DNA from 3 places in the Mesorhizobium sp. NZP2298 genome. Region 2 is predicted to be linked to each of the others. Evidence: riboswitches for the same ligand, from Rfam matches in the RefSeq annotation. Region 2 holds a riboswitch; each other region holds the start of a gene.
What was found. Region 2 has a riboswitch for cobalamin ahead of EB231_RS17640 (DUF1636 family protein). Riboswitches for the same ligand answer to the same signal wherever they lie in the genome.
Positions count from the first base shown of each region.

Region 1 (5,741 bases), 1.8 Mb from region 2:
GCGTATGCGGCGTTGCGTTCACGGGTGCTCGGGCTTTCTGTTCAACGGCGGGATAAGCCGCCGGCCTGCGAAAGTAAATGCGTGCCGGTGACACGGATCAAGCAGGTCCCCTTGCCGATTTCCTCAGCTTTCCGGCAGCGGGATGAACTCTTCCTCGTCTCCAGGAACGATATCGAAGCGGCCCGTCTTCCATTCCTGCTTGGCTTGTTCGATGCGCTCCTTGGAGGAGGAGACGAAATTCCACCAGATATAGCGCTGCGAGCCGAGCGAGGCGCCGCCGAACAGCATGAAATGCGCACCGGTTTGCGACGACACGATGATCTCGTCGCCGGGCCGGAACACCAGCAGGCGTTCAGCCGGGAAGACGTCACCCGAAATCGTGACCTCGCCCTCCAGTGTGTAGATGGCGCGTTCCTCCGCATCGGCCGGGATCTTTATGTTGGCGCCGGGCGCCAGCCTGAGGTCGGCGTAGAGCGTCTCGGCGTCGGCCCGTACCGGGGAACGCAGTCCCTGGAAGTCACCGATCACAACGCGGCCTTTGACGCCTTCGGCATCGATCTCGGGCAGCCGCAAGGCAGCGGTGTTCTCGAATACGGGCGCCACTTCCTCCTTGCCGTCCGGCAGTGCCAGCCATGTCTGCAGGCCGGAGATCGACATCGGCGCGCCGCGCAATTCCTCGGGCGTGCGCTCGGAGTGGACGATGCCACGGCCGGCGGTCATCAGGTTCACATCACCGGGCTGGATGACCATTTCAGTGCCGAGCGAATCGCGATGCCTGATCTTGCCGTCGAACAGATAGGTCACCGTCGACAGGCCGATGTGCGGATGCGGACGGACGTCGAGCGCCTGGCCTGCACGCAGGATTGCCGGACCCATGCGATCGAAGAAGATGAACGGCCCGACCAGCCGTCTCCTGGCGGTCGGCAAAGCACGACGGACCTCGAAGCCGCCAATGTCCTTGGCGTTCGGGATGACCATCAGTTCGATCTGGTCGCTGGCAAAGGCATCGCCGGCTTCAGGGTCTTTCCCGGGGAAGAAGCTCATGAACTCTCCTTGTCAGCGTTCGGTGACCGCTTTGGCGACATCACGCAAAGCGGATCGCCGCCTTTGCCCGCAGTTTGGCGGCCACTTCTTCGCGGTTACGCGGATGCTGGTTGGTTTCGAGCGAATCGAGAAGTTCGCGCGCCGATGCCGCAATGGCCTCCACTGCGTGGTCGAACGCATGCTGGTTCTGTTTCGAAGGCCGCGTCGTTCCGCTCAGCTTGCGGACAAATTGAAGGGCTGCGTCGCGCACTTCGTCATTGGTTGCCGGCGGATCAAAATTGAACAGGGTCTTGATGTTTCTGCACATCGCTTCCGTATCTCCTCTTGTCCTGGAGCCGTTTCAATCGGAACGAGTTTTATCCTCAACCATGATCGTGTCCAAAAACCGGAGAGGCAAGACCATGGTTCGCGGCCATGCCTCAGTCCGCGTCGAGCGGCTCGGTTCCAACCGGCTTGCCGTCGCGCGATAGCCTGATCTTCTCAACCTTGTCCTCGGCCGCCTTCAGCAGCCGGTCACAATGCGCCTTCAGGGCCTCGCCGCGCTCATAGATCCGGATCGACTGATCGAGCGGCACGTCGCCACGCTCCAGATCATCGACGATCTTCTCCAGCGCGTCGAGTGCCTGCTCGAAGCTCATCGCCTTGACGTCTTCGTTGGTCTCAGCAGCCATCATTCATCCTTTCATCAGTCGCCCGACATGGGCGGCGACCGAAAATGCCAGTCCCTGCAGATCGTAGCCGCCCTCGAGCAGGCTGACGAGCCGGTTGCCGCTGTGGCGGGCGGCGCGCTGCATCAGCTGGCCAGTCGCCCAGTCGAAATCGTCCTCGGTCAGGTTGATCTCGGCCAAGGGATCACGGTGATGCGCGTCGAAACCGGCCGAAATAATGATGAGGTCGGGCGCGAAATTGTCGAGCGCCGGCAGGACGCGCGACAGGAAGGCATCGCGAAACACCTCGCTGCCGGTCCGCGGCGCCAGTGGTGCGTTGACGATGTTGCCGGCGCCGGTCTCGCTCTTCGCGCCAGTGCCGGGATAAAGCGGCATCTGGTGCGTCGAGCAATAGAGCACCGAGGGATCGTCCCAGAAAATATCCTGTGTGCCATTGCCGTGGTGCACATCCCAGTCGACGACTGCGACACGGTCGATGCCGTGCTTCTTCTGCGCATAGCGGGCCGCGATCGCCGCCGTGTTGAAGAAGCAAAAGCCCATTGCGGTGGTCTTTTCGGCATGGTGGCCGGGTGGCCGGGCGGCGACGAAGACATTGTCGGCGCGGCCTGCGAAGACGTCGTCGACGGCGGCGTTGGCGGCGCCGATCGCGGTTATCACCGCCTGCCAGCTCTTCGGGCTGGCGGTGGTGTCGGCATCGATGCGGGCAATGCCTTCGTCTGGGATGGCGGCGCGCACGCGCGCGATGAAATCGGCCGGATGCGCGTAAAGGATGGTGGCCTCGTCGCCTTCCGGCGCCTTGACGCGGTCGAGCTCGGCAAAGGCTTCGTCGTCAAGCACGCGCTCGATGGCGCGCAAGCGGTCCGGCCGCTCGGGGTGACCGGGGGGCGTGATGTGCTCAAGGAAGATCGGATGCGTGTAGAGACGAGTGGCCATGATCCCTATCTAGTGCCCCAACGCCACGATGGCCATGCGTCGCGGCCCGATGGCTGGGGAAAATCGCTTCTGCGTCCATTGGCGTCGCTGTGGGGATTGGCGCCGCGGACGCTTCGGCATAAGGTCGCCGTCACTGCCTGGTGCCCGCCAGTCTGTTTGTCTAGCCGCATTCTGCGGCGCCAAGTGATTCCACTTGGCTGCAAATGCTCTGGCGGGAGAATCGGGAACACGGTTGAATTCCGTGGCGTGCCCAACGCTGTGAGGGGGACCGCGCCGGTAAATGCCACTGTCGATGACGGGAAGGCACCGGACGCGGGTTGATCCTGAGCCAGAAGACCGGCCTGGCAGGCACCGTCATCCGCATGGTCAGGCGGATGACATCAGAGCGACGTGCGTCCACTTGGACGCACTAAGTGCGCTCTGACGGTGTGAAACTATTGCAATCGCAAGGGGACAAGCGATGCCGGATGCTATGACCGCTCCTGTCGGCGACGGATTTGACCAGATGGCGCGCGACGCGGTGTACCGCGCCATGTTCACGCGGCGCGATGTGCGCAGCCATTTCCTGCCTACTCCTCTCGACGATGAGGTGTTGGCACGGCTGCTGCTTGCCGCCCATCACGCGCCATCGGTCGGGTTCATGCAGCCGTGGAATTTCATCGTCATCCGCGATGCCGCGCGACGGGAGAAGGTGCGCGACCTGTTCCTGGCCGCGCGAGAACAGGAACTGCCTGAAATCGAAAAGGAAAGGCAGGCACTCTACCGCAAACTCAAACTGGAAGGCATCTGCGAAAGCGCGCTCAACATCTGCATCACCTGCGACCGCCAGCGCTCGAAGGGCTCGCCGCTGGGACGTTGGCACAATCCGGAGATGGACCTCTACAGCACGGTCTGCGCGGTGCAGAATTTCTGGCTGGCGGCACGCGCCGAAGGCGTCGGCGTCGGCTGGGTCAGCATCATCGAGGCGCAGGCACTGAAAAGCCTGCTGTCCATTCCCGACCATGTAACGCCGATCGCTTATCTCTGCGTCGGCCGGGTTTCCGAGTTCGCGCCCAAACCGGACCTTGAAACACATGGCTGGGGCCGGCGCCTGCCCCTGCCCGAACTGATCATGAGCGAGACCTTTTGCGGGAAAGGCGAGGCACCGCTCAAGTCAGCGGCGGCGCGCCTGAACGCCGTCGATGCCGCCCAGGCCTGCCCGGCCGATCAGCGCGTCGCGCCGGCCGTGCCCCAGCGCGAGCCGCCGAAGGAGGAAAGCGCCTTGTCCTTGAGTTCCCTGAACTTCGATGACGCCTCGGCCAGCCGCGCGTCCCAGGCCGGATCAGGCACCTGGCCGGCGATGGTCTTGAAATAGACCTGCATCAGGCAGGCGATGGCAAAGGGCTCGATGAACGCCGCCTTGAAGGCCCAGGCAAAGACGATGGCCAGCACGAAGGCCCAGCCGGCGAGCTGTCCGGGCATGAGGAAAAGAATGGCCCCGGCCGGGGCGAGCATCAGCAGAAAGATGACGAAGGACACGCCCCACATGATGACCGCCAGCCAGACGGCGTTCTTGACCATGGTCTTGCCGTTCTGGGCGTAGAGAACCACGCCCTGCCGCGCGGTTTCGAAAGGCGAGGACGAGTTGATGCGGATGTTGTAGCCGAGGATGATCTCGTCGACATAGGTGAGAGACAGGCGGATCACCGTGTTGATGAAGGAGACCAGGCCGCTCAGGCCCGGAATGGGCAGAGAGGCGGCGACGCCGCCGAGCAGGCCGGTGATCGCGCGGATGGCGCCCTTGACCAGCTGGTCGACGACGAAAAGGATGTTGGCCTCGGCGAAACGCTCGGTCACGACCTGCCGGGCATAGGCGATCTGGTTCTGGCCGGCAGGAACATGATGGCCGTCGATCAGGTGGACCATGACGGCGATATGGCCGGCCTTGACGACGTAGAGGATGTATTCGCGGATCCAGTAGACGGCGATGGAGACGATGCCGAAACCGACCACGCCGCCCCACAGGGCAAAGGACAGCGGTCCATCGGGATCGGTGGAGATATGGCCGACGCCATAGCCGACCGAGGCGCCCGTGCCGGTCGCCATGATGTAGGCCAGCGTGATGCCGAAATAGACGATCATGCGAAAGACAATGAAAGGCCAGGTCCGCATCATGATGGACACCGACCTGCCGATATCGAAATCCCACATGCCCCGAATCTCCCCTCAGAGATGGCTGGGGAGGATGCGCTCTAACCGAAGATTGTCAATCATGGGCGGGGCACCAGGCCGCAGACGGGACTTCAGTTCGATTGCGGACCCGGTTCTTTGAGCAGCCCCTCAAGCAGTTGCTTGAACGCCGCCACCACCTTCCTCGACGTGGCTTCGGGGTCGTTTGAATTGGCGATCCGCTGCGACGCCTGGCTGCTCGCCCCGTTGATAAGGCGCGCGGCCGTTTCAGGGTCGACGCCCGGGACGACCACCCCTTCCCTCTGCAGCGCGGTCAGATGATCCGTCATTGAGCCAACGCAGGCATTGGCATTCGACCATTGTGCCGGATCGCCCAGCACAGCAGGGCCATCCCGGAACATTATGCGCTGGATTTCCGGCTCCAGCGCCATCTCGATATAGGTGGTGCATTCGTCGACGAAACGCTGCCAGCGGGTCGGCGCTCTCGATGCGATCTCGTTCACCCGAGCCGCCATCTCGCCGTCGATTTCGGCGATAACCGCCTCCAGCAGCCCCTTCTTGTCGCCGAAGTGATGATAGAGCGCGCCGCGCGTCAGCCCGGCGGATGCCGTGAAATCGTCCATCGACGCTTCGGCATATCCGATCGAACCGAACGCCTGGCGGGCAGCGGCGATCAGCTTGGCGCGCGTCTCGGCGATCATCTCCTTGCGGGGTCTGCGCATTCTGCCTGGCCTTATTCACATACGCAACGTATGCCAATTGACATACGCTGCGTATGATCTATCTAGTTCCCATACGCTCCGTATGTAATTGGCATATCGCCTTTTGTCGAGGAACCGGATCATGCAGAACCCTTACTCAGAGATCTTTCGCGCCCCCGGTGCCAAGGGCTTCGCAGCCGCCGGTTTCCTGGCGCGCCTGCCGATC
Region 1 covers NZ_CP033365.1:5,450,312-5,456,052, forward strand. Annotated here, with positions in the region: gene dxs (1-deoxy-D-xylulose-5-phosphate synthase) at 1-22, opposite strand, end outside; gene EB231_RS26410 (pirin family protein) at 124-1,044, opposite strand; gene EB231_RS26415 (DUF2277 domain-containing protein) at 1,085-1,351, opposite strand; gene EB231_RS26420 (exodeoxyribonuclease VII small subunit) at 1,464-1,715, opposite strand; gene EB231_RS26425 (histone deacetylase family protein) at 1,719-2,645, opposite strand; cobalamin riboswitch at 2,810-3,005, shown strand; partial or broken gene bluB (5,6-dimethylbenzimidazole synthase) at 3,106-3,765, shown strand; gene EB231_RS26435 (hypothetical protein) at 3,852-4,835, opposite strand; gene EB231_RS26440 (TetR/AcrR family transcriptional regulator) at 4,928-5,536, opposite strand; gene EB231_RS26445 (MFS transporter) at 5,658-5,741, shown strand, end outside.
Region 1: another riboswitch for cobalamin. It lies ahead of bluB (5,6-dimethylbenzimidazole synthase); the one in region 2 lies ahead of EB231_RS17640 (DUF1636 family protein).

Region 2 (5,741 bases):
GCAAGCGCGGCCGAAAAGCCGCCGATGAAGGCGACGTCGGCGGAGCCTTCGAGAATGTCGCGGCCGGGATCGTCGCCGGTGTGGACCAGAAGATCGGCTTCGGCGATGCGGGTTTCGAACGCGCCGGGCGCCGAGACGCCTTCGCCGCCGGCGCCGCCATAGGCATGCGAGGTGGCGTCGAGATAGGCGCGGCCGATTTCTTCGCGCGCTGCCCAGTCGCCGCTCGACAGGAGATTCTCGACGCCGGCGCCGTAAGTGCCGGGCGAGGTGCCGAAGATGCGCGGGCTGATCTTGCCGTCGGCTCGGGTCCGGGCCGCGAGCGGGTTTTCCGAATCCTCCTCGTCGCGAGCGGCGACGGCATTGGCGGTGGCGTCGATCAGCGCGATCTGGGTCGGGAACATGTCGCGGAAGAGGCCCGAAATGCGCCAGGTGACGTCGACGCGCGGGCGGTCGAGCGTTGCCGGCGGCAGCACCTCGATGCCGGTGACGCGGCCGGTGGCGGCATCCCATTGCGGCCGGCAGCCCATCAGCGCCAGGCCTTGCGCGATTTCCTCGCCGCCGGTGCGCAGCGAGGCCGAGCCCCAGAGGTCTATCACCAGCGAGCGCGGCCAGTCGCCATGCGACTGGAGGTAGCCGCGCACGACCTCTTCCGCCGCCGCCTTGCCCAGATCATAGGCGGTCGGGGTCGGCATGGTGCGTGGGTCCGACGTGAACAGGTTGCGGCCGGTGGGCAGCACGTCGGAACGTCCGCGCGCCGGCGCGCCGGCCGGGCCGGCCTTGACGTGACGGCCATCGAGCGCGGCGACCAGCGCCGACCTTTCAGCCTCGGCACTTTGGCGGCGCATGGTGTCAGGCTCGCCATCGGGTGCACGGCCGTAGATATGCAATCCGTCCTTGATGGCGAAGTCCTTGAGGTCGCAGAGCCAGGCGTCGATGCGGCGCAGCGCCTCATCGGGCGCGTCGGTCCTGGCGACGCCGGCTTCGGTGGCGAGGCCGGTCTTTTGCGCCGTGTCCACGATCAGTTTTGCCAGGCGATCGCGGCGGCGACGGTCGAGGCCGTCTGCCTGGGCATATTCGTCGACCAGGCGCTCGAGTTTGTGCTGGTCTTCGTCCAGTCCCGCGACGGTCAGCGGCGGCGGCAGATGGCCAAGGGTGACGGCGGCGATGCGCCGCTTGGCCTGCGCCGCTTCGCCTGGGTTGGAGACGATGAAGGGGTAGATGACGGGCAAGGGACCGGTGACGATCTCGGGAAAGCAGCTTTGCGAGAGTGCAACCGTCTTGCCGGGCAGCCATTCCAGCGTGCCGTGCGCGCCGACATGGATGAGCGCATGGATGCCGAGGGATTTGCGCAGCCACAGGCCAAACGCGACCAGGGCGTGACGCGGGGGCAAGGTTGGATCGTGGTAGTCGGCGCGGCGATCGGCGGAGCGGCCGCGATCGGGGGCGAGGGCTACGGTGATGTTGCCGAAGGTCGCGGCGCGGAAGGGGAAGTGTTTCTGGCCGGTCTCGTATTCCGCTTTTCCCCAGGCCGCTTCAACGGCAGTCATTGCCTCAACCGGCAACTCCTTCGAGAAGCCGAGATAATCCTCCAGCCCCAGCCCGTCATCGCCCCTCTCCAGCAAATCCAGCAATTCCCGCTGCGATTTCGGAATCCCCTCAACGCCATAACCCTGCTCCTTCAGGTCATGCAGCATCGCCAGCACGCTGGACGGCACATCGAGGCCGACGGCATATCCCGTGCGGCCCGGTGCGCTTGGATAGTCCGGGATCAGGATGACAAGCTTGCGCTCGGCGCGTGGCGTGTCCTGCAGCTTGATGAAGGCCACCACGCGATCCGCCACCTGCGCCACGCGATCCGGCTCCGGCCGGTTGGCGAAGGCACGGTGGCCAAGTGCCGGATCGACATCGCTTTCGCCCTTGAAGGAAATGGCGCCGGCGAGGATGCGGCCGTCCAGTTCTGGCAGCACGACATGCATGGCGAGGTCGGCGGGCGCCACGCCGCGCTGGTTGTTTTCCCAGACGTCGCGGCGGGTGGTGGCGACGATGACCTGGAAGACGGGCACGCCGGCACGGTCGAATAGGGTTTCGACGCCGGGTTCGGCACCGGAGGCGAAGGCGGTCGCGGTGATGATGGCGGCGGGTTTCAGCGCGGCGAACGCGGTTTCCACAAAGGCGAGTGACGCCGGCTCTTTCAGGCTGGAGACGAAGATGGGGACCGGGAGGATGCCGCGTTGGCGCAGCGCCTCAAAAAGGGCATCGATCGGCGCGACATCGGCGGCAAGAAGCATCGAGCGGTAGAAGAGGATCGGTACCACCTTTCCCTCCACTTGCAGGGGGAGGGGGAGGACGCCGCGTGTGGGCTCGTAGTAGCCGGCTTTTGGCACCGCCACCGGCTCAACAACGGCCGCATCTTGTCCAGCCAGCCGCCCCAGCCTCTGCACCAGCGCGCTCATATTGGCCGGGCCGCCTTCGCGGAAATAGCCGAGCAACGCGTCCAATTCCTGGCGCGGCAGCGTCGAGGCTTCGATCAGCCTGAGATCCTCGTCGTGGCTTTCACCGGGAAGCAGCGCCAGTTTTATGCCGCGCTCGCGGGCGATCGAAGCCAACTGGTCGCAGCCATAGCGCCACCAATCGTGGCCGCCGAGGATGCGCACCAGGATGATCTTGGCGTGGCGGGCGACGCTGTCGACCCAGAGGTCGACGGACATGGGATGGCGCAGGTCGCGCAGCGCCGCCAGCCGCATCGAGGGCACGCGGCCGGCATCGGCCTTCCACGCCGCCGCCAGCCCGGCAAGATCGCTGTCGGTGAAGGACAGGGCCACGATATCCGCCGGCGTCTGCCGCAGATCGACCGGCTCGGCAAGATCGTCGAGCGAGGCGGAGGTCGTGGTGAGGATATGCATCGCGGCTCGTGTCTGAAAATCAGCCGGCGAGTATACGCTCGATTGCCGGGCGGTTCAGCCCCTTGAGGCCGATGACGACCAGGCGCGAACGGCGGTCGTCCTCGGCCGTCCAGGCGCGGTCATAGTAGTGATTGACGCGCGGGCCGACGGCCTGCAGCAGGAGCCGCATCGGCTTGCCGCCGACCTCGACGAAGCCTTTCACACGCAGCACGTTTTCCTGTTCGGCGGCGGCCGCGACGCGCTTTGCCAACTCGTCCGGATTGGCGATCGAGGGGATGTCGACGATGAAGGTATCGAAGTCGTCATGCTCGTGGTCGAAAGCGCCGTCATGATGCGACTTGCGGTTTTCGATATCGTTCTCGACAGCGAGACCGAGGCCGAGCAGCACCGAGGGGTCGACCTTGCCATGCGAGGTCGGCACGATCTTCACGGCGCGGGCGGAATGTTCGTTGATGATGGCGTTGGCGCGGGCCGAACCGGCGGCGTCCATCAGGTCGCTCTTCGACAGGATGATCAGATCCGCGCAAGCGATCTGATCCTCGAACACTTCCTCGACCGGGTCGTCATGGTCGAGGCTCTCATCCCCGGCGCGCTGCGCTTGCAAGGCGTCCATGTCGTTGGCGACGCGGCCTTCGGCCAATGCGGGGCCGTCGACCACGGCGATGACGCCGTCGACCGTCACGCGGCTCTTCACCGTCGGCCACTGGAACGCCTGGACCAGCGGCTTGGGCAGAGCGAGGCCCGAGGTTTCGATCAGGATGTGGTCGACCTTCGGCGTCAGCGACAGGATCTGGTCCAGCGCTGGCACGAAATCGTCTGCCACGGTGCAGCAGATGCAGCCATTGGCCAGTTCGACGATGTTCTCCTCCGGGCAGGTGTCGATGCCGCAGCCCTTCAAAATCTCGCCGTCGATGCCGATGTCGCCGAACTCGTTGACGATGATGGCAATACGCTTGCCGCCGGCGTTTTCCAGGAGATGGCGGACCAGCGTCGTCTTGCCGGCGCCGAGGAAGCCGGTGACGACGGTGCAGGGGACGCGGGAGAGATTGCCGGTCGAATTTGGGGCGCTCATGATCAATCCTTCAACAGGTCGAGGGGAGGAATGCGGGCCACGAGGCCGCGCTTGAGGGAATCGGGCCGGCCACGCCATGGAATGAGGCCGTCCGTCGAGGTGGCGAAGAGCTTGGCGCCGGTGACAAGGTCGGCGCCGCTGGCCGCGGTCAGGTCGCCGAAGACATAGCTCCAGCAGCCGTCGCGCAGGATGGCGGCGCTCAGCCGGTGCTTGCAATTGCCGAGGCATTCGACCGTGCGGACGCGGATGTCGTCGCCGGCCGCGGCGCGGCGCGTGTCCTCAGCCAGCAGTTCGCCGGCGCGGGGATGCGCGTCCGAGCCGGTCTCGTCGCGACAGGAGGCGCAGACGATGATGGTGACGCCGGCCAAGGCTTCGCCGTCGGCGGACGAATTGTCCGCTGTGCCAGCCGAAAAACTGCCGTTCTGGTCCAAAAAACCGGGCTCCTTGCCCGGAAACCCGCCGGGCGATCGGATTCTTTTGTCGCAGACGGCAGGTCTCCTGGCTCGCGGATCATCGCCTTGGGTGCCGCCTTCCCGGGAATTCCCAGTGGCTTTCGGCCTTGGCTCTTCGCTTACAGTTGCGGGGACAGCCGCGGATTTGAGATTTTTCACCTCGCACCGCATTCCCTCTTAGCCCCTGCCGTTGCGGGCAAGGGACCGTCTGGACGGGATTTAGGCTTTTGCAGGCAGCGGTGTCAACGCGGGCTTACGACACGACGATGTCGGCCAGCGCCGGGCCCAGATCGCCTGCCGGCGTCACGTCCATGCGTTCAAGGCCAAGCCAGCCCTGCATCTGCTTCAATTCCTCGAAGAGCTGCGCGGCGGTATCAGGCGGGGCGCCGGGCTCGGGGTAGGCGGCATGGACGCGCAGGACGCTGGCCGGCCGGTCTGCCTTGAGGTCGACGCGCGCCACGATCTTGTCGCCGAGCAGGAAGGGGAGGACGTAGTAGCCGTATTGGCGCTTTTCAGCCGGCGTGTAGATTTCGATGCGGTAGTGGAAATCGAACAGCCGCTCAGAGCGCGAGCGCTCGAAGACGACCGGGTCGAACGGCGCCAACAGCGCGCGGGCCTCGATTTTCCGGGGCAGGCGCGCGTCCTTGTGAAGGTAGGCCGGCTTGTCCCAGCCTTCGACGCGCACCGGCAGCAACTCGCCCAACTCGACCAGTTCCTCCAGCCGGCCTTTCATATCGGCCGGCGACAGCCGGAAATAGTCGCGCAGGTCGCCCGATGTCGCCACGCCATGGGCGCGGGCCGAGATGCGCAGCAATTCGCGATGCGCGTCCTCGGCCGGGGGCGCCGGCAGATCGAGGATCGCCTGCGGCAGCACCCGCTCTGGCAAATCGTAGAAGCGCTCGAAGCCGCGGCGGTGCGCCGTGGTGATGCGCCCGGCCCAGAACAGCCATTCGAAGGCGTGCTTGGCATGGCTCCAGCCCCACCAGCCGCCCGAACCTTTCTGGCCTTCGAGCGCCGACGCGGCGATCGGGCCGAGCTCGACGACCGCGCGGTAAATGTCTTCTATATAGGCGGCGTGTTCGCGACCCCATTTGGCCAGCCCCAGATACATTTCATCGCCTTGCTCGGCGCGCTGCATGCGCCAGCGCATCAGCGGGTAGGTCTCGACCGGCAGGAACGAAGCCTCATGCGCCCAGTATTCGAAGACAGTGCGCTTGCGAGTCACGGCGGCATTGTCGAGCAAAGCGAACGGGTAGGGACCCAGGCGCGAATAGAGCGGCATGTAATGAGCACGCACCACCGCGCTGACGGAAT
Region 2 covers NZ_CP033365.1:3,643,398-3,649,138, forward strand. Annotated here, with positions in the region: gene cobN (cobaltochelatase subunit CobN) at 1-2,903, opposite strand, end outside; gene cobW (cobalamin biosynthesis protein CobW) at 2,923-3,975, opposite strand; gene EB231_RS17640 (DUF1636 family protein) at 3,978-4,406, opposite strand; cobalamin riboswitch at 4,447-4,651, opposite strand; gene EB231_RS17645 (winged helix-turn-helix domain-containing protein) at 4,681-5,741, opposite strand, start outside.

Region 3 (5,741 bases), 1.4 Mb from region 2:
CAGTCTGTCTATGCCATCAGAAACCATGAGCGATACATATAATAAGCGTGCTTACTATTCAAGATGTCACGTGACGGTGAAAGCCGGCAAATGTGCGTGGCGGTCTTGCAACGCGATCGTGGCTGGCAATCCGTGAACCGCTGGAGACAGCCGGACGTCAGGAATCGGCCTTTTTCACAGGCGGTTTCGGACGACCAGCGTAACGACGAAGAAGGCACCGAGCGAACTGGTGATGATGCCGATCGGCAGTTCCTGCGGCGGCAGCAGCGTCCGGGCCAGAAGATCGCTTGCCAGCAGGAGCACCGCCCCGAACAATGCACAGCTTGCGATCAGGCGCAGATGCAAGGGACCTGCCAGCGGCCGCGACAGATGCGGGATCATCAATCCGACAAAGCCGATGACGCCGGCGACCGAGACGAGAATTGCCGTCGAGAAGGCTGCAACGAGAAACGTCGCCCGGCGCATGCGCGCCACCGGCACGCCAAGGCTTTCGGCAGCACTTTCACCGGCCAGGAAGGCGTCCAGCCTGCGGTGGTTCCACAGTCCGTAGGCCGCGATCGTGCCGGCTCCCAACGCGCCCAGCCAGACATTGTCCCAGCGCGCCAGCCCGAGCCCGCCCATCGTCCAGAACAGCACCGAATGGGCGGCGCGCTGGTCTCCGGCAAAGACCAGATAATTGGTCAATGCCGTGAACAGGAAGGAGACGGCAAGGCCGGCGAGGATCAGCCGCTCCGGCCCCTGCCCCCTTACCCGGGCGACCAGCAGCAGCACGATGCAGGCGGCCAGTATGCCGCCGGTGAAGGCCGCGACCGGCAAGGTCCAGATGCCAAAACTGTCGCCGAAGACGGTGATGACGGAAACAGCGCCGGCGGCGGCTCCCGACGACAGGCCGAACAGGAAAGGATCGGCGAGATCGTTGCGGGTCACCGTCTGCAGCAACGCGCCTGTGATGCCGAGGCCGGCACCGACACAGACCGCCAGGATCGTGCGCGGCAGCCTGAGATCGATGACGATCTTGCCGACCGGGCCCGACACCTGGTGCTCATTCAACCCGACGGCATGGCCAAGCGAGGCGATGACGTCGCTCAACGGGATCAGCGTCGAACCATAGGCGATCGACAGCAGCACGAGGGCGACGACCGCCACCGTGCCCGCCACCATGGCCAGCGCGAATGCCTTGTGCCCGGAAAGCGCGCCGGATTTATGCCCGGGGGCAAGAAGCATCAGAACGCTTCCGGATGCATCGCCTTGGCGATCTTGGCGATCGCCTCGATGTTTGCCGGTCCAGGCGTCAGTTCGGCATAGCGAAGGGCCACGAAACGCTCGTTCTTGACCGCATCCGTCTCCTTCATCGCCGGATGCGCCTTCAAGAAATCGAGCAGCTTCCTGTAGCCGCCGCCATCCTGGTAATCGAGCAGGATGAGGAATTGCGGATTGCGCGACGCCACCGTTTCCCAGTCCGTGTTGCCCCAGCTGGTGTCCATGTCGGCCATGATGTTATCGCCGCCGGCCGCTGTGATCATGGCGCTCGGGATGGCGAATTTTCCGGCGGTGAACGGCCTGTCCTCGCCGGAATCATAGAGGAACACACGGGTTCCCTTGGCGTCGCCGACCTTCGCGGTGATGTCGGCGAGTTGCGCCTTCCAGCCGGCGACAAGCTTCTGCGCCTCGGTCTCCTTGCCAAAGATCTTGCCCAGCTTTTCAACATCGCCATAGAGCAGGTCCATGGAAGCCGCCGGGCGGTTCTTGTCGAGATGGACGCAGCTTTCGGTCAGCACCAGTGTCTTGATGCCATGCGGGGCGAGCGTGTCGGGCGTCACGTCGCCGCCCGGCTTCATGCCATAGTACCAGCCGGCGAAGAAGAAATCGGGCTCGACGGCGACCAGGTTCTCGAGCGTCGGGTATTTGGGCGCGAGTTCCGGGATTGAGCCCTGCTCGGCCTTGAATTCGGGGCCGACCTTGTACCATCCGGTGATGCCGGTCAGGCCGACGATCGACGGCTGCAGCTTCAGCGCGAAGGCCATCTCGGCCATGTTGAGGTCATGGATGACGGCGCGCTTGGGCGGCGCGTCGAAGGTCAGCGGCTTGCCGCAACTGTCGACGGTGACGGGGAAAGCGAAGGCGGTAGAGACCAGCAAGGAAAAGACGAGCGACAAGGCGAGACGTTTCACGGATTTTGCTCCTTGGTTGAACAGCGTTGATGAGGGATGGTTCGATCAGGATGGTGGCGCGGCGCGGTTCGGAACATCGAACACCGTCAGTTCACGGTCCTCGGTAGGGTGGCGCAGGCGAAACACGTCGACGCCGAAAATCTCGCGGATCAGCTGTTGCGTCAGCGCTTCGCGCGGTGCGGCCAACGCGTGCAGCCGGGCTTCGTTCATCACCGCGACCCTGGTGGCGAAAGGCGCCACCAGGGCCAGGTCATGCAGCACCGCGATCACCGTCATGCCGAAGCCGGCGACGAGTTCGAGAAGCTCGCCGCGAGCACGCGGGTCAAGATGATTGGTCGGCTCGTCGAGGAACAACACCTTTGGTTGCTGTGCGATGGCGCGCGCCAGCTGGGCGCGTTGGCGCTCCCCTCCAGACAGCGAGCCAATGGTGCGGCCGAGCAGCGGCAAAAGGCCGGTCCGGCGCAGGGCGTCGACGACAATGTCGCGCTCCTCGCTCCTGCGCCTCAGGCCGGCATACGGAACGCGGCCAAGTTCGACATAGTCGATCACCGCCAGCCGCGGATCCGGCTGGTCGGTCTGGCCGACGACGGCCATGTGCAGGGCCCGCTCGGCCGTCGAGATCCTGTCCAGCCGTCGCCCGCCAAGCTTCACCTCGCCCGAACTTGGCCTGAGCATGCCCGACAGCATGCGCAGCAGCGTCGTCTTGCCGGCACCATTGGGGCCGATGATGGCGAGACGATCGCCGGTGGCGATAGAGAGGCTGACCGCATGGACCAGATTCCGGCCATTCGCCACAGCACCCAGGTCGCGCGCCTCGAGGAGTGGCATTGTCATCGGCTATCACCCGCCAGCTTGCCCGGCGCCGGGATGCGGGCCAGCGTCTTGCCGGCCAGTCGCGGCGGACGCTGTCCGGAATTGCACCAGCCGTCGGCGAGCGAGGCGTAGAGCCTGGCAAATCGCACGAGATCACCGGCGTCGGCCTCGGCATCGACGGAGCCGAAGAGATAGGTAGCCTTGCCCGGCGCCTGGAAGGCTACCGTCAGCGGCCGTGCGCAGCCCGCCATGCATTCGACGCCTTCGACCGTGAAGCCATGCGACACGGCGGGTTCATCATGGGCCGAGAGCCGGGAGCGCAAATCGGCGCACAGGCTTTCGCCCGACCTGATGCCGGTGGGAACGTCACGGCAAAGCGTGCACACGATGATGTGGTGATCGATAGCGCCGTCCAACTTCCGTCACTTTCCAAAACTGGCGACGGAAGGATGTTGGCGAGCCGGCCGACAAGACCGACGTCCACGTCTCCTCCCGGCACACCCCGTCCGGTCAACTCAGTGATGGCAGGTCTCCTGGCTCGCGGGTCCTTGCTCAATCCTGCCTTCCCAGCCTTGCCGGCCAGTGGCATTTCGGATCTTGCTCACCGCTTACAGTTGCGGGGGCAGCCACGGCTTCGACCTTTTTAGGATCTCACCGTGTTCCCTTTTCACCCCTTGCCTTTCGACTCGGGGACCATCACCACTCGATCGTAGTTTTCCCCAATTTGCTTCGCAACGGATTTCTCGATGCATTGTCGATCCCGCGGCGGCGCTGAAATTGCGGATGTAATGTAATTACATTACGATTTAAATCATGCCGCTCGGCGAAGTCAAGTGAGGCTTTCTGCCGAATGAAGACATCGAGCCAGTCTCGCTCCTGGACGTCGCCTACGGCGTCTGCGTCAACGGCGACGACGCCGGCAATTTCGACTACGTCGCCGGTGTCGAGGTCACCGATTTTTCTGACCTTCCAAGGGAACTCTGCCGGGTGCGGATACCAGCCCGGAAATATGCGGTGTTCGCGCATCGCGAGCACATCTCGACCATCCGCCGCACCGTCAATACAATCTGGAACAAATGGCTGCCGGCCTCCGGGCACGAGATAGCGGACGCGCCCGAATTCGAGCGCAACGGTCCGGAGTTCGATCCGAACAACGGCAATGGCGGGCTGGAGATCTGGATACCCGTCAAGGCTTAGCGGAGATCACAATTCCAAGTCCCAGGTCTGGCCAACCAGATCCTTGCCGAAGGAGTGGTGCGGTTCTTCCTCGGTCAGTTTGAAGCCGACCGCCTGGTAGATGTGCCGGGCGGCGATCAGGATATCGTTGGTCCACAAGGTCAGCGTCTTGTAGCCCTTCGCACGGGCAAAGCCGATGCATTCCTCGACCAGCCGCCTACCGATGCCGAGGCCACGCGCCGAAGGTTCGACATAAAGCAGGCGCAGCTTCGCCACCTGATCCGATTTGCGCACGACGAAGACCGAGCCGACGACCTCGCCATCGCGCTCGGCGATCCAGCTTCGTTCCCATTTCGGGTCGAAGGATTTGACGAATGCCGCGAGGATTTCGGCAACCAGCGCCTCATAGGTTTCGTCCCAGCCATAGTCCTGCGCGTAGAGCATCCCTTGCCGGCGGGTGATCCAGCCGATGTCGCCGACCTGCAGCGGTCGTAACAGATAAGGGATCCTTGGCTCATCGCTTTCACCCAGCAGAGCCTGGACCGTCCGCATGGATTTCACCAGCCGGTCCTGCTCCGACGCAGGTAGCCTATCGAGAAGGGTCGCGACCTGGTCGTGCGAATCCTTGTTCAGCGGCGCGAAGGCATTCCTTCCCGCCGTCGTCAGCGCAATCGACGATTGCCTGGCGTCCGAAACCAGCGTTGACCTGGAGATGAGGTGAAGGCGCTCGAACTTCTTCAGCAGACGGCTGACATAGCCGGCATCGAGACCGAGGTCGCGCCCGAGGTCGGTCGCGGTCAGACCGTCGCGGTGCGCCAGTTCGTAGAGCACACGCGCCTCGGTCAGGGAGAAGGCGCTTTTCAGCAGCCCTTCGTCGAGCAGCCCGATCTGGCGGGTGTAGAAGCGGTTGAAAGCCCGCACCGCATCGATCAGGTCCTTGTTGGGCGCTTCGTTGCTGGGCTGATGGTGAATCGTCATCGGCATCTCCTGTCTTTTACAGGATCAATCATTTACTTGACGGAGTCAACCATCCGATACGATCACATCATCGGCAACACCGGCCAGCGATCAACGATCCTGCCGCCGGAAAGCACCGCGATCGGCCCGAATTGCTGCAGCACCGCCTCGCTTTGCGTCGGCCGCAGGAACGCATAATCGCCGGGCATCACAGCTGCGTCAGCCGGCAGGCCCATGAATTGCTGGTTGGAGGAAAGGCCGAGCAAACCGTTCGTCTTCATGCCTTCTGGAAATACCGGCTCGGCCATCCACTTACCGCCATAGAGATAGCAGCCCTTGCGCGGGAACCGGCCAAGCGCCCGCAAGAGGCGGGAGACGGCGGGGGGGCCTGGCAGCATCGGTTCGACCACTTTCAGGATCGGCGTCGCGATGAAAGCCGCCGGTTGGAAATTTTCGAGGCCGGGCGTATCGAAATCGCCGGGCAGCACGAAGGCCGAGCCCATCGACACTTCGTTGGCAATGCCGCGGTGATGAAGCAGCGCGGTCTTGCTGCCGCCAATGTTGAGGATGCTTCGCTGGTCGGCGCCCAGGCGCGCCACGAAATCGGCGGCCTGTTCCGAGGCC
Region 3 covers NZ_CP033365.1:5,015,153-5,020,893, forward strand. Annotated here, with positions in the region: gene EB231_RS24290 (MarR family winged helix-turn-helix transcriptional regulator) at 1-27, opposite strand, end outside; gene EB231_RS24295 (FecCD family ABC transporter permease) at 175-1,224, opposite strand; gene EB231_RS24300 (ABC transporter substrate-binding protein) at 1,224-2,171, opposite strand; gene EB231_RS24305 (ABC transporter ATP-binding protein) at 2,217-3,005, opposite strand; gene EB231_RS24310 (DUF1636 family protein) at 3,002-3,400, opposite strand; cobalamin riboswitch at 3,491-3,697, opposite strand; partial or broken gene EB231_RS24315 (GyrI-like domain-containing protein) at 3,864-4,181, shown strand; gene EB231_RS24320 (bifunctional helix-turn-helix transcriptional regulator/GNAT family N-acetyltransferase) at 4,188-5,138, opposite strand; gene EB231_RS24325 (DSD1 family PLP-dependent enzyme) at 5,201-5,741, opposite strand, start outside.
Region 3: another riboswitch for cobalamin. It lies ahead of EB231_RS24310 (DUF1636 family protein); the one in region 2 lies ahead of EB231_RS17640 (DUF1636 family protein).